DNA from 2 places in the Streptomyces sp. H27-D2 genome. Region 2 is predicted to be linked to the other one. Evidence: riboswitches for the same ligand, from Rfam matches in the RefSeq annotation. Region 2 holds a riboswitch; the other holds the start of a gene.
The links. A riboswitch is a leader RNA that binds a small molecule or an ion and turns the genes downstream of it on or off. The one in region 2 is predicted to bind glycine.
Positions count from the first base shown of each region.

Region 1: another riboswitch for glycine. It lies ahead of gcvT (glycine cleavage system aminomethyltransferase GcvT); the one in region 2 lies ahead of gcvP (aminomethyl-transferring glycine dehydrogenase).

Region 1 covers NZ_JAYMZR010000013.1:56,274-62,018, forward strand. The annotation lists gene QMK28_RS08110 (enhanced serine sensitivity protein SseB) at 1-14, opposite strand, end outside; gene QMK28_RS08115 (hypothetical protein) at 300-935, shown strand; gene QMK28_RS08120 (AAA family ATPase) at 1,121-1,777, opposite strand; glycine riboswitch at 2,025-2,136, shown strand; gene gcvT (glycine cleavage system aminomethyltransferase GcvT) at 2,341-3,534, shown strand; gene gcvH (glycine cleavage system protein GcvH) at 3,678-4,055, shown strand; gene glyA (serine hydroxymethyltransferase) at 4,101-5,372, shown strand; gene QMK28_RS08140 (L-serine ammonia-lyase) at 5,540-5,745, shown strand, end outside.
Region 2 covers NZ_JAYMZR010000090.1:17,260-23,004, reverse strand. The annotation lists gene QMK28_RS27200 (FHA domain-containing protein) at 1-102, shown strand, start outside; gene ftsR (transcriptional regulator FtsR) at 120-863, shown strand; gene QMK28_RS27190 (bifunctional nuclease family protein) at 917-1,390, shown strand; gene QMK28_RS27185 (MerR family transcriptional regulator) at 1,696-2,304, shown strand; gene QMK28_RS27180 (DNA polymerase IV) at 2,372-3,835, shown strand; gene QMK28_RS27175 (PRC-barrel domain-containing protein) at 3,867-4,268, opposite strand; glycine riboswitch at 4,383-4,480, shown strand; glycine riboswitch at 4,481-4,604, shown strand; gene gcvP (aminomethyl-transferring glycine dehydrogenase) at 4,667-5,745, shown strand, end outside.

The DNA.
Region 1 (5,745 bases), on a different contig from region 2:
TCCGGGATGTTCATCTCGTCCAACCGCCGTCTCGTTCCGACCTGCACCGGCACCCTAACGGCTGCACCGCCGACAGGGCTCGCCCTCGGCCGGAATTCACGACAAAGGTCCAGGTCACGGCGGTGCCCCGGACGCCAACCCGGAAACGCTGGGTGTCCGTCCAGTTGCGGAGTGTGCCCGGCGGTCCGGACGGTGGAACCAGGGAACGGCAGGAAGTGGCGGGAAATCGCCTCCGGGCCGCCCCCCGATGGCAGCGATGTCCGCTGTACCGGTCCGCACTACCGAAAGGACCCCCAGATATGCATCCCACTCGAAAGACCGGCGTCCTGGTCTCCTCGCTCGTAGCCGGTGCGCTCGTCCTCGGAACCGCCGGAACGGCAGTCGCGGTGACCGAGCAGGACCCCGCGCGGTCCGTCGGAACCGTCCCGGCCGCACCCTCGGCCGCCCTTCCGGCCGGCCAGGGCGACCCGCTGGGCCCGCTGTCCGCTCTGCTCAAGCCGGTCACCGATTTGCTCGGCGCCTTGACGGGCGCTCCGAGCGGGAGGCTGCCCGCCGCCGACGCCGCCAGGCTCGACGACGCCGCTGACGCCGTCGTCGACGCCTACGCCCTCGCGAAGGCCCAGGGGCCCAGCCTGCAGTCCAGGAGCGGTGGCGAGACGGACGGGCCGGCCCCCTCCGCGGCACTGGGCGCGAACTCCAAGGACGCCGCGTCCCCGGCGGACCGCAAGGTACGCGCCGCCCTTCGGGCGAAGACCGACTCACTGATCAGGGCGAGGGCCGCCGACGCTCCGCTGCCCACGGTGTCCGACCTCGCCAAAGCGATGGCCGAAGTGTCCGGTTTGGGGACCGCCGTGGCCGGTCACGGGCTGGGCAAGCTCGCGGAAGTCATCGGCCTGCCTCTCACGGGCCTGCCTCTCACCTCGCAACTGGAATAGGCGCGACTGGGGGAGGACCGGCTGAGGTCCTCCCCCCGACCGGTGTCCGGGAGGCGCCCCCAGGGTTTCGCGTCGTTCGGCCGCACCGTCCTCAGTCGCCGAGGGCATCCCTCCACCGGCGGACCCGGTCAGCCATCGCGCTCACCCCACTGGTCAAACCACTGGTCAAACCACTGGTCGAACCACTAGTCGAACCCGATCAAGCTCAACGCGTCGACCTCCGCGCGCCCCAGCACCACCGCCGACGCACACCCCCGCGGCAGCACCCCCGCGTCCGCCTCCGCGATCAGCCGCCCGACCGCCCTGCGGTGCCGCGCGAAGGCGTAGCCCGAGACGTCACGGCCGCGCGAGGCCTGCCCGGCGAGGGCGAGCTCGGGCGGCACGTCCAGCAGGACGAGATGCAGCTCGCGGCCCCGCCGCCGCGCGTCCTGGGCCAGCCGGCGGCGGACCCAGGCGAGCGTCCCGCAGTCGTGCACCACCACGCTCGCGCCCGAGCGCAGCGCGTCGCGCAGCCCCCGGTAGTGGGCGAGCCGGACCAGCGGCCGGTAGAGGGCGTACGGCAGCCACGCGGGCAGCCTGCGCGCCCACTGCTCCCGCATGTCCTGGGAGTCGATCCGCAGCACCGGGCCGCCCCGGTCGTCGAGGCCGGGCACCGTCCGCCGGATCAAGGTGCTCTTGCCACTGCCGGGCAGACCGGAGACGACCACGAGGTCCCCCACGGCATAGCGGAGCCGCCGGGCGCGCGGCACCCCGCCGCTCCCGGCCCGTGCGGGCTGTTGCGGGACCGCGCCGTGCGCGACCCCTTGCTGTGTCGCGTACGCACCATGGCTCTGCACCGTGATCGTCCTCCCCGGTCCGGTCACTGCCGCTGTCCCCGAAGAGTGTCAAGAAAAGGTAATGGGGTTCAAGGTGAACGCCGTGCCACCAGTGGGCGTCCCCCTCGTACGGCGGGCGTGAGCCGGGCACGGAGCGGGGGTACGGCGGGCGTACGAGGGGGAGCGCGGCGGCCGTCCGAAGAGATTCGGCCCGCGAAGTTCACCCGTCGCGCACGCGTGCAATGATGTCCACGCCAACTCCATAACGGCCGCTTGAATCCGCGCGGGAGAGTCCCCGGAACCGGTAGTACACCGCCGGACGCCGGGGCGCCGAAGGAGCAAGTCCTCCCTTGAATCTCTCAGGCCCCTGATACCGCGCGGGCGAGGCAGATCTGAAAAGCGAGCCGCAGCCCGCGGCTCCACCCAAGGTGCAAACCGCTCCCCTCACCGGGACCGCGGTGAACCTCTCAGGTTCCGATGACAGATGGGGAGGCTGTGCTTTGTCGTTCCCGTCGTTCCGCCGTCGCTCCATACCGGCGGCAGACGACCCGTCCGACATCGCCACGCCATCCACGCCTGGGAGCCAACCGATGACTGCTCAGACCACTCCGCCCGAGGACACCGCGGCGCCCCGCCGCACCGCCCTCGACGCGCTGCACCGCTCGCTCGGCGCGACCATGACCGACTTCGCCGGCTGGGACATGCCGCTGCGCTACGCCAGCGAGCGCGACGAGCACCTCGCCGTCCGGGCCCGCGCCGGGCTCTTCGACCTCTCCCACATGGGCGAGATCACCCTGACCGGACCGCGGGCCGCCGACCTGCTGGACTACGCGCTGGTCGGCAACATCTCGGCGGTGGCCGTCGGCCGGGCCCGCTACACCATGATCTGCGCCGCCGACGGCGGCATCCTCGACGACCTCATCGTCTACCGCCTCGGCGAGAGCGAATTCATGGTCGTCGCCAACGCCTCGAACTCCCAGGTGGTGCTGGACGCGCTCACCGAGCGGGCCGCCGGATTCGACGCGGAGGTCCGCGACGACCGCGAGAACTACGCGCTGCTCGCCATCCAGGGCCCGGAGTCGGCCGGCATCCTCAAGGGCCTGACCGACGCCGACCTGGACGGCCTCAAGTACTACGCCGGGTTGCCGGGCACCGTCGCGGGCGTCCCCGCCCTGATCGCCCGCACCGGCTACACCGGCGAGGACGGCTTCGAACTGTTCGTCGCGCCCTCCGACGCGGTCGCCCTGTGGCAGGCGCTTGTCGGGGCGGGCGCGGGCGTCGGTCTCGTACCGTGCGGCCTGTCCTGCCGGGACACGCTGCGCCTGGAGGCGGGCATGCCGCTCTACGGGCACGAGCTGACCAGCCGGACCACCCCCTTCGACGCCGGTCTCGGCCGGGTCGTGAAGTTCGAGAAGACGACGAACGAGGGCCGCTTCGTCGGGCGCGAGGCGCTCGCCGAGGCCGCCGCCAAGGCGCAGAGCGCGCCGCCGCGCAAGCTGGTCGGCCTGATCGCCGCCGGCCGCCGGGTGCCGCGCGCCGGATTCGCGGTCGTGGACGCCTCGACCGGCGCCGTCATCGGCGAGGTCACCTCGGGCGCCCCCTCCCCCACCCTCGGCAAGCCGATCGCCATCGCCTACGTGGACGCCGGCTACGCGGCGGCCCCCGCCGGAGCCGACGCCGAGGCTTCCCCGGCCGGCCCGACGCCGGGTGTCGCGGTCGACATCCGCGGGACCCATGAGCCGTACGACGTCGTCGCGCTGCCGTTCTACAAGCGCGAGCGCTGACCCGCCCGAGCGCCGGTCCGCCCACCGGGCCTGCGCCGGCGGGCCGCCGTTCGTCCGCCGCCCCGCCGTCGTCCCAGCCGATCTCGCGTCCATTCGTACGCCCCGCTGCGCGAGCACCCCTTCAGATCCGGGAGAATTCCGCCATGAGCAACCCCCAGCAGCTGCGCTACAGCAAAGAGCACGAGTGGCTCACCGCCCCGGTAGAGGGCGTGTCCACCGTGGGCATCACCTCGCACGCCGCCGACGCGCTCGGTGACGTCGTCTTCGTCCAGCTCCCCGAGGTGGGCGACACCGTCACCGCCGGCGAGACCTGCGGTGAGCTGGAGTCGACCAAGTCGGTCAGCGACCTCTACGCACCGGTCACCGGCGAGATCACCGAGACCAACCAGGACGTCGTCGACGACCCGGCGCTGGTGAACTCCGCACCCTTCGAGGGTGGCTGGCTGTTCAAGGTGAAGGTCGAGAAGGAACCGGCGGATCTGCTCTCCGCCGACGAGTACACCGCCTTCACCGGCAACTGAACACACCGCACGGGTCCACACCTCACGGGAAGACACGAATACCTGATGTCGCTTCTCAACGCCTCCCTCCACGAGCTCGACCCGGACGTCGCCGCCGCCGTCGACGCCGAGCTCGTCCGCCAGCAGTCCACCCTTGAGATGATCGCCTCGGAGAACTTCGCTCCGGTCGCCGTCCTCGAAGCCCAGGGGTCGGTTCTCACCAACAAGTACGCCGAGGGCTACCCCGGCCGCCGCTACTACGGCGGCTGCGAGCACGTGGACGTCATCGAGCAGATCGCGATCGACCGCGTCAAGGCCCTCTTCGGGGCCGAGGCCGCGAACGTCCAGCCGCACTCCGGCGCCTCGGCCAACGCCGCCGCGATGTTCGCGCTGCTCAAGCCCGGTGACACGATCCTCGGCCTGGCGCTGGCCCACGGTGGCCACCTGACCCACGGCATGAAGATCAACTTCTCCGGCAAGCTCTACAAGGTCGCGGCCTACCACGTCGACGAGAAGACCAACATCGTCGACATGGAGGAGGTCGAGCGCCTCGCCAAGGAGCACCGCCCGCAGATGATCATCGCGGGCTGGTCCGCCTACCCGCGGCAGCTCGACTTCGCGGAGTTCCGCCGGATCGCCGACGAGGTCGGCGCGTACCTGATGGTGGACATGGCACACTTCGCCGGCCTGGTCGCCGCGGGACTGCACCCCAGCCCGGTGCCGTACGCCGACATCGTCACCACCACCACGCACAAGACCCTCGGCGGTCCGCGCGGCGGCGTGATCCTGTCCAAGGCCGAGCTCGCGAAGAAGATCAACTCCGCGGTCTTCCCCGGCCAGCAGGGCGGCCCGCTGGAGCACGTGATCGCGGCCAAGGCGGTCTCCTTCAAGGTCGCGGCCACCGAGGAGTTCAAGGAGCGCCAGCAGCGCACGCTGGAAGGCGCCAAGATCCTCGCCGAGCGGCTGATGCTGCCCGACGCCACCGAGACGGGCGTCTCCGTCCTCTCCGGCGGCACGGACGTGCACCTGGTCCTGGTGGACCTGCGCAACTGTGAGCTGGACGGCCAGCAGGCCGAGGACCGGCTGCACGAGGTCGGCATCACGGTCAACCGCAACGCGATCCCGAACGACCCGCGGCCCCCGATGGTCACCTCGGGCCTGCGGATCGGCACCCCTGCGCTGGCCACCCGCGGCTTCGACGCCGACGACTTCCGCGAGGTCGCCGACGTCATCGCCGAGGCGCTGAAGCCCTCCTTCGACGAGACGATCTCCAAGGCGCTCGCCGCCCGCGTCTCGGCGCTGGCCGCGAAGCACCCGCTGTACCCCGGGTTGAAGTAGCCTCGGTTCTGGGGCGGGAACGGCGCACACGTCACCGTTCCCGCCCCGATGAGACGTATCCGCCCTGATACGGCAAACCACCCGCATCCGTCGGCTTGACTCGCTACCCACCGAGTGCCCGGCGGCCCATTCCCCGCTACCGCGGGGATGATCCGGAGTCCGCCACCATGGCCATATCCGTCTTCGACCTCTTCTCGATCGGCATCGGCCCGTCCAGTTCCCACACCGTCGGCCCGATGCGCGCGGCGCTGATGTTCGCCCGCCGCCTCAAGAACGACGGTGTGCTGGCCCACACCACCTCCGTGCGCGCCGAACTCTTCGGCTCGCTCGGCGCCACCGGACACGGCCACGGCACCCCGAAGGCCGTACTGCT
Region 2 (5,745 bases):
GTCAACCGGGAGCGGATCGACGCGGTCGCGCTGACCAACGGCGACGAAGTGCAGATCGGCAAGTACAGGCTGGTCTTCTACGCGAGCCAGCGAGGCATCTGACCCGACAGGGAAGGGCCATGCTACGAACACCGTCGGGCGGTGCCGGTTCCGGCACCGCCACGTCGGACGGCCGACTGATGAGCATCGGCACGGTGCTCAATCTGCTGCGCGGCGAGTATCCCGAAGTGTCCATCTCCAAGATTCGCTTCCTGGAGGCCGAGGGGCTCGTCGAGCCGCAGCGTACGCCGTCCGGCTATCGCAAATTCAGCTCCGAGGACGTCGAGAAGCTCGGCCATGTGCTGCGGATGCAGCGCGACCACTACCTCCCGCTCAAAGTGATCCGGGAGCATCTCGACGCGCTCGCTCGCGGGGAGCAGCTGCCGCTCCCGTCCCCGGCGCAATCGCGTGAGCTGTTCGAAGGCGGAATCGAGCTGGACCCGGCGGGCCCCACAGCGGCCCGCATCGGCCGTGCCGAGCTGCTGGCCGCCGCGGAGGTCGGGGAGCCCGAACTGGTGGAGTGGGAGTCCTACGGGCTGCTCAGCGCCGTTTCGGAGGGTTGCTACGACATCGAGGCGGTGGGAATCGCCCGGCTCATCGCCGACCTCGGCCGTTTCGGGGTCGAGCCGCGCCATTTGCGCTCGATGAAGGCCGCCGCCGACCGTGAGGCCGGGCTGGTCGAACAGGTGGTCGCACCACTGCGCCGGCACCGGAATCCGCAGACGAGGATCCATGCGGAGACCACCGCCAGGGAGCTCGCCACGCTGTCCATACGGCTCCATTCCGCACTCGTTCAGTCCGCTCTCAGCACGCATTCGCACTGACCTCCGGGGTGCCCGACTACCCAAACCGGCCGGGCACGTCCTAGGGTTGCTGTGTGAACGAGCTCGACGTCGTGGGTGTCCGGGTGGAAATGCCCTCCAACCAGCCGATCGTGCTCCTACGTGAAGCGGGAGGCGACCGGTACCTTCCCATCTGGATCGGTCCAGGAGAGGCGACCGCAATCGCATTTGCCCAGCAGGGTATGGCCCCTGCCCGTCCGCTGACGCACGACCTGTTCAAGGACGTGCTGGAGGCGGTCGGACAACAGCTCACCGAGGTCCGGATCACGGATCTGCGGGAGGGCGTCTTCTATGCGGAGTTGGTCTTCGCCAGTGGGGTCGAAGTCAGTGCCCGCCCCTCGGATGCCATAGCGCTGGCGCTGCGCACCGGGACGCCGATCTATGGCAGTGACGGCGTGCTGGACGACGCGGGCATCGCCATCCCGGACGAGCAGGAGGACGAGGTGGAGAAATTCCGCGAGTTCCTCGACCAGATCTCGCCGGAGGACTTCGACACCAACAGCCAGTGATCACTCAGTCAGGGATCACTGAGTCGGCGGTAGCGGCGGCTTCGCGTGTCGGGCCTTCAACGGCGCCGGCAGCGAGGTTCCGTCAGGGCATTCGAGTAGCGGTTCCCTGAAGAAGGTCACCTGAAACCCACCTCAGGGTGATTATCACTCGGCGTGCCGAGTGTGGCGATCGTTGACGCACCCCGAGTGACTGCATACCGTCGAGAGCACAGGTCCCGGGAGGCATGTGCCGCGTGCGCTTGTGCACTTGCGGCGACAGGCGTTCTCTCTGGTGTTGATCCGGGATCTGAAGGACGGAGGTCGGCGTGAGCAGCACCGGCGACGGTACGGCGGCGGGCGGGGCCCATGTACGAACGGGGAACGCGGTCAACCATGCTCCCGGGCAGGTGGCAGCGGCCACGGCGCCGCATCAGCGGGTGTCCGAGGAGATCGGCTACCGGGGCCCCACCGCGTGCGCGGCCGCGGGCATCACCTACCGGCAGCTCGACTACTGGGCCCGCACCGGTCTGGTCGGGCCCAGCGTGCGCCCGGCATATGGCTCGGGCAGCCAGCGGCTGTACGGCTTCCGCGATGTCGTGGTCCTCAAGATCGTGAAGCGGCTGCTGGACACCGGTGTGTCGCTGCAGAACATCCGGACCGCCGTCCAGCACCTGCGGTCCCGCGGGCTGGCCGACCTGACCCAGATGACCTTGATGAGCGACGGCGCCACCGTCTACGAGTGCTCCTCGCCCAACGAGGTCGTCGACCTGCTGCAAGGCGGCCAGGGCGTCTTCGGGATCGCCGTGGGCGTCGTCTGGCGGGACGTGGAGGGCGCGCTCTCGCAACTGCACGGCGAGCGTGTGGACACCGGCGAGACGCTCATCGGCCAGAACCCCGCGGACGAGCTGGCCCGGCGGCGCAACCGCGCCGGCTGACCCACGCGGGCCCGGCGGGGACCCGGCACGGGGCGATTGTCAGTGCCGTACGGCAGCATCGGTGAGTGTGAGAGCCGCTCCGACCATCCTGCATCTGGACATGGACGCGTTCTTCGCCGCCGCGGAACAGGCTGCGAAGCCGAGTCTGCGCGGCAAGCCGGTGGTGGTCGGGGGCGTCGGCCCGCGCGGGGTGGTCTCCACCGCCTCCTATGAAGCGCGCCGTTTCGGTGTGCATTCGGCGATGGCGATGGCGCAGGCCCGCCGGCTGTGCCCGAACGCCGCTTACCTCGTCCCCCGGATGGGCGTCTACCGCCAGATCAGCGACACGGTCATGGGCCTGCTCGGGGCGCTGTCCCCGCTGGTCGAGCCGCTCAGCCTGGACGAGGCGTTCGTCGACCTGGAAGCGGGCGGCGTGGAGACCTCCTCGGCAGCCGTCCGGGAAGTGGGCGAGTGCCTGCGGCGGGACATCCTGGCCGCCACCGGGCTCACCGGCTCGGTGGGCCTCGCCGGGGCCAAGCTGCTCGCGAAGATCGCCTCCGAGCAGGCCAAACCGGACGGGCTCGTCGTCATCGAACCCGGTACGGAGCTGGCGCTCCTCGGCCCGATGCCGGTGCGGACGCTGCCCGGCGTCGGACCGACCACCGCACAGACCCTGCGCCGGGCCGGGATCGGCACGGTGGCCGATACGGCCGAGGCCGGCGAGGCGGAGCTCGTACGGCTGCTGGGCAAGGCGCACGGCGCGGGGCTGCACCGGATGGCGATGGGGCGCGACGACCGGCCCGTCGTCGCCGACCGGGACACCAAGTCGGTGTCGGTCGAGGACACCTTCGACGTCGACCTCACCGACCGGACACGAGTGCGCGCCGAGGTCGTGCGGCTGGCCGACCGCTGCGTGCAGCGGCTGCGCGCAGCGGGGCGCTCGGGGCGCACGGTGGTGCTCAAGGTGCGGCGCTACGACTTCTCGACCCTGACCCGCTCAGAGACCCTGCGCGGGCCCACGGACGACCCCGAGGTGGTGCGGGAGGCCGCCGGGCGGCTGCTCGCCGGCGTCGACACCACGGGCGGTGTACGGCTGCTGGGGGTGGGGGTGACCGGGCTCGCGGACTACACCCAGGAGGACCTCTTCGCGCAGGCGGCCACTGAACTCGCCGCCAGTGAGTCGGCGGCCTTGGAACTGGCCGCGGAGCTGGCGGCGGCGGACGCGGCGGCGGAGCCGGGCGGGCCGCGGCAGGGGGAGGCCGCGGGAGCCGCAGCGGCCGGAGGTACGGGCGACGCCGGCGCGGCGGCCGAGCCAGAGCCGGCGCGGCGCTGGCCGCCGGGCCGGGATGTGCGGCACGAGGAGTTCGGTCCCGGCTGGGTGCAGGGCAGCGGCGTGGGGCGGGTCACCGTGCGCTTCGAACAGCCCGGCTCCGCGCCGGGCCGGGTACGGACCTTCGCGCTGGACGATCCGGAGCTGGTGGCGGGGGAGCCGCTGCCGCTGGTTCCCGTACCGGAGGGGGCGACCACTGGTTGCGGTGACCGCAGTGGTTGACCGGGTCCGACGACCCGAAGAGCACCCGCCGCTACCCGTCCTCCCCCGCGATCCGTCCGAAGTTCTGGTCGGGCCGGGTGGGCCGGGCCGGACGGGTGGGCGGGGTCTCGTGGCCGGGGGCCGAGACGTCCAGCCCGTAGTGGTGGTAGAGCTGCAGCTCCTGCTCGGGGGAGAGGTGCCGGCCCACCCCGAAGTCCGGCGCGTCCTTGATCAGGGCCCGGTCGAACGGGACGCGCAGCGTGTCGTCGACGATCCGGCTGGGCTCCAGGGGCACGAAAGCGTCCCGGCTGAAGATGCCGGTGCGGACGGCGGCCCACTCCGGCTCGCCGGTCGCGTCGTCCAGGTACACCTCGTCCACGGTGCCGATCTTGCTGCCGTTGCGATCGAAGGCCTTGCGGCCGATCAGGGTCCGCGGATCGATATCGGTCTGCACGGTTCCTCCAACGGGTCGCAACAACACGATGAGGACTACGAAAGTGCACTTCTGCTGGTCCGGCCACTCGAGGGAAGCGGCGAGAGGGGCGCTGGTACGCTGGCCAACGGCTGCAGACCCCACGCGGGAGAGCCATCCGGCGGCAACGCCGGAGGCGCCGAAGGAGCAAATCCTCCCCGGAATCTCTCAGGCAAACGTACCGCGCGGGCGAGGTCACTCTGGAAAGCAGGGCGGGCCACGGACAGGCGACTGCCGTAACCCTCCCTCACCGACGGTGAAAGCCGGACCGCTCGCGGTCCGGTGAAACTCTCAGGTTGAGATGACAGAGGGGGAGGGCCGTTCGGGGAGCCGCGCCGTGGTGCCCCTCGCAGGTCGTATCGACCAGGAGGCCTTCGCTGATGACCGTCAACCGCATTCCCCTCTCCGAGCTGGAGCGAGGCACGCCGTTCGAACGGCGCCACATAGGGCCCGACCAGCAGGCGCAGGCGAAGATGCTCGCGCACGTCGGGTACGGCTCGCTCGACGAACTCACCGCCGCCGCGGTGCCTGACGTGATCAAGAGCGCCGAGGTGCTGCAGCTCCCCGAGGCCCGTAGCGAGGCTGATGTGCTCGCCGAGCTGAAGGGGCTCGCGGACCGCAACCAGGTGCTGCATTCGATGATCGGCCTCGGCTACCACGGGACCTTCACGCCGCCGGTGATCCTGCGCAACGTGATGGAGAACCCGTCCTGGTACACCGCGTACACGCCGTACCAGCCGGAGATCTCGCAGGGCCGGCTGGAGGCGCTGCTCAACTTCCAGACCGTCGTCGCCGAGCTGAGCGGGCTGCCCACCTCCGGCGCCTCGCTGCTCGACGAGGGCACCGCGGCGGCCGAGGCGATGGCCCTCTCGCGCCGGATGGGCAAGGTCAAGAACGGCGCCTTCCTGGTCGACGCCGACTGCCTGCCGCAGACGATCGCGGTGATCCGGACCCGCGCCGAGCCGGCCGGGGTCGAGGTCATCGTCGCCGACCTCACCGACGGCATCCCGGCCGAAGCCGCCGAGCGCGGCGTCTTCGGCGTGCTGCTCCAGTACCCGGGCGCCTCAGGACAGGTGCGCGACCCGCGCCCGGTGATCGAGCGGGCGCATGAGCTCGGCGCGGTGGTCACCGTCGCCGCCGACCTGCTCGCGCTCACCCTGCTGACCTCCCCGGGTGACCTCGGCGCGGACATCGCGGTCGGCAGCAGCCAGCGGTTCGGGGTGCCGATGGGCTTCGGCGGCCCGCACGCCGGCTTCATGGCCGTACGGGAGAAGTTCGCCCGCAGCCTGCCGGGCCGGCTCGTCGGCGTCTCCGTCGACGCCGACGGCAACAAGGCGTACCGACTGGCGCTGCAGACCCGTGAACAGCACATCCGCCGGGAGAAGGCGACCAGCAACATCTGCACCGCTCAGGTGCTGCTCGCGGTCATGGCCGGGATGTACGCGGTCTACCACGGCCC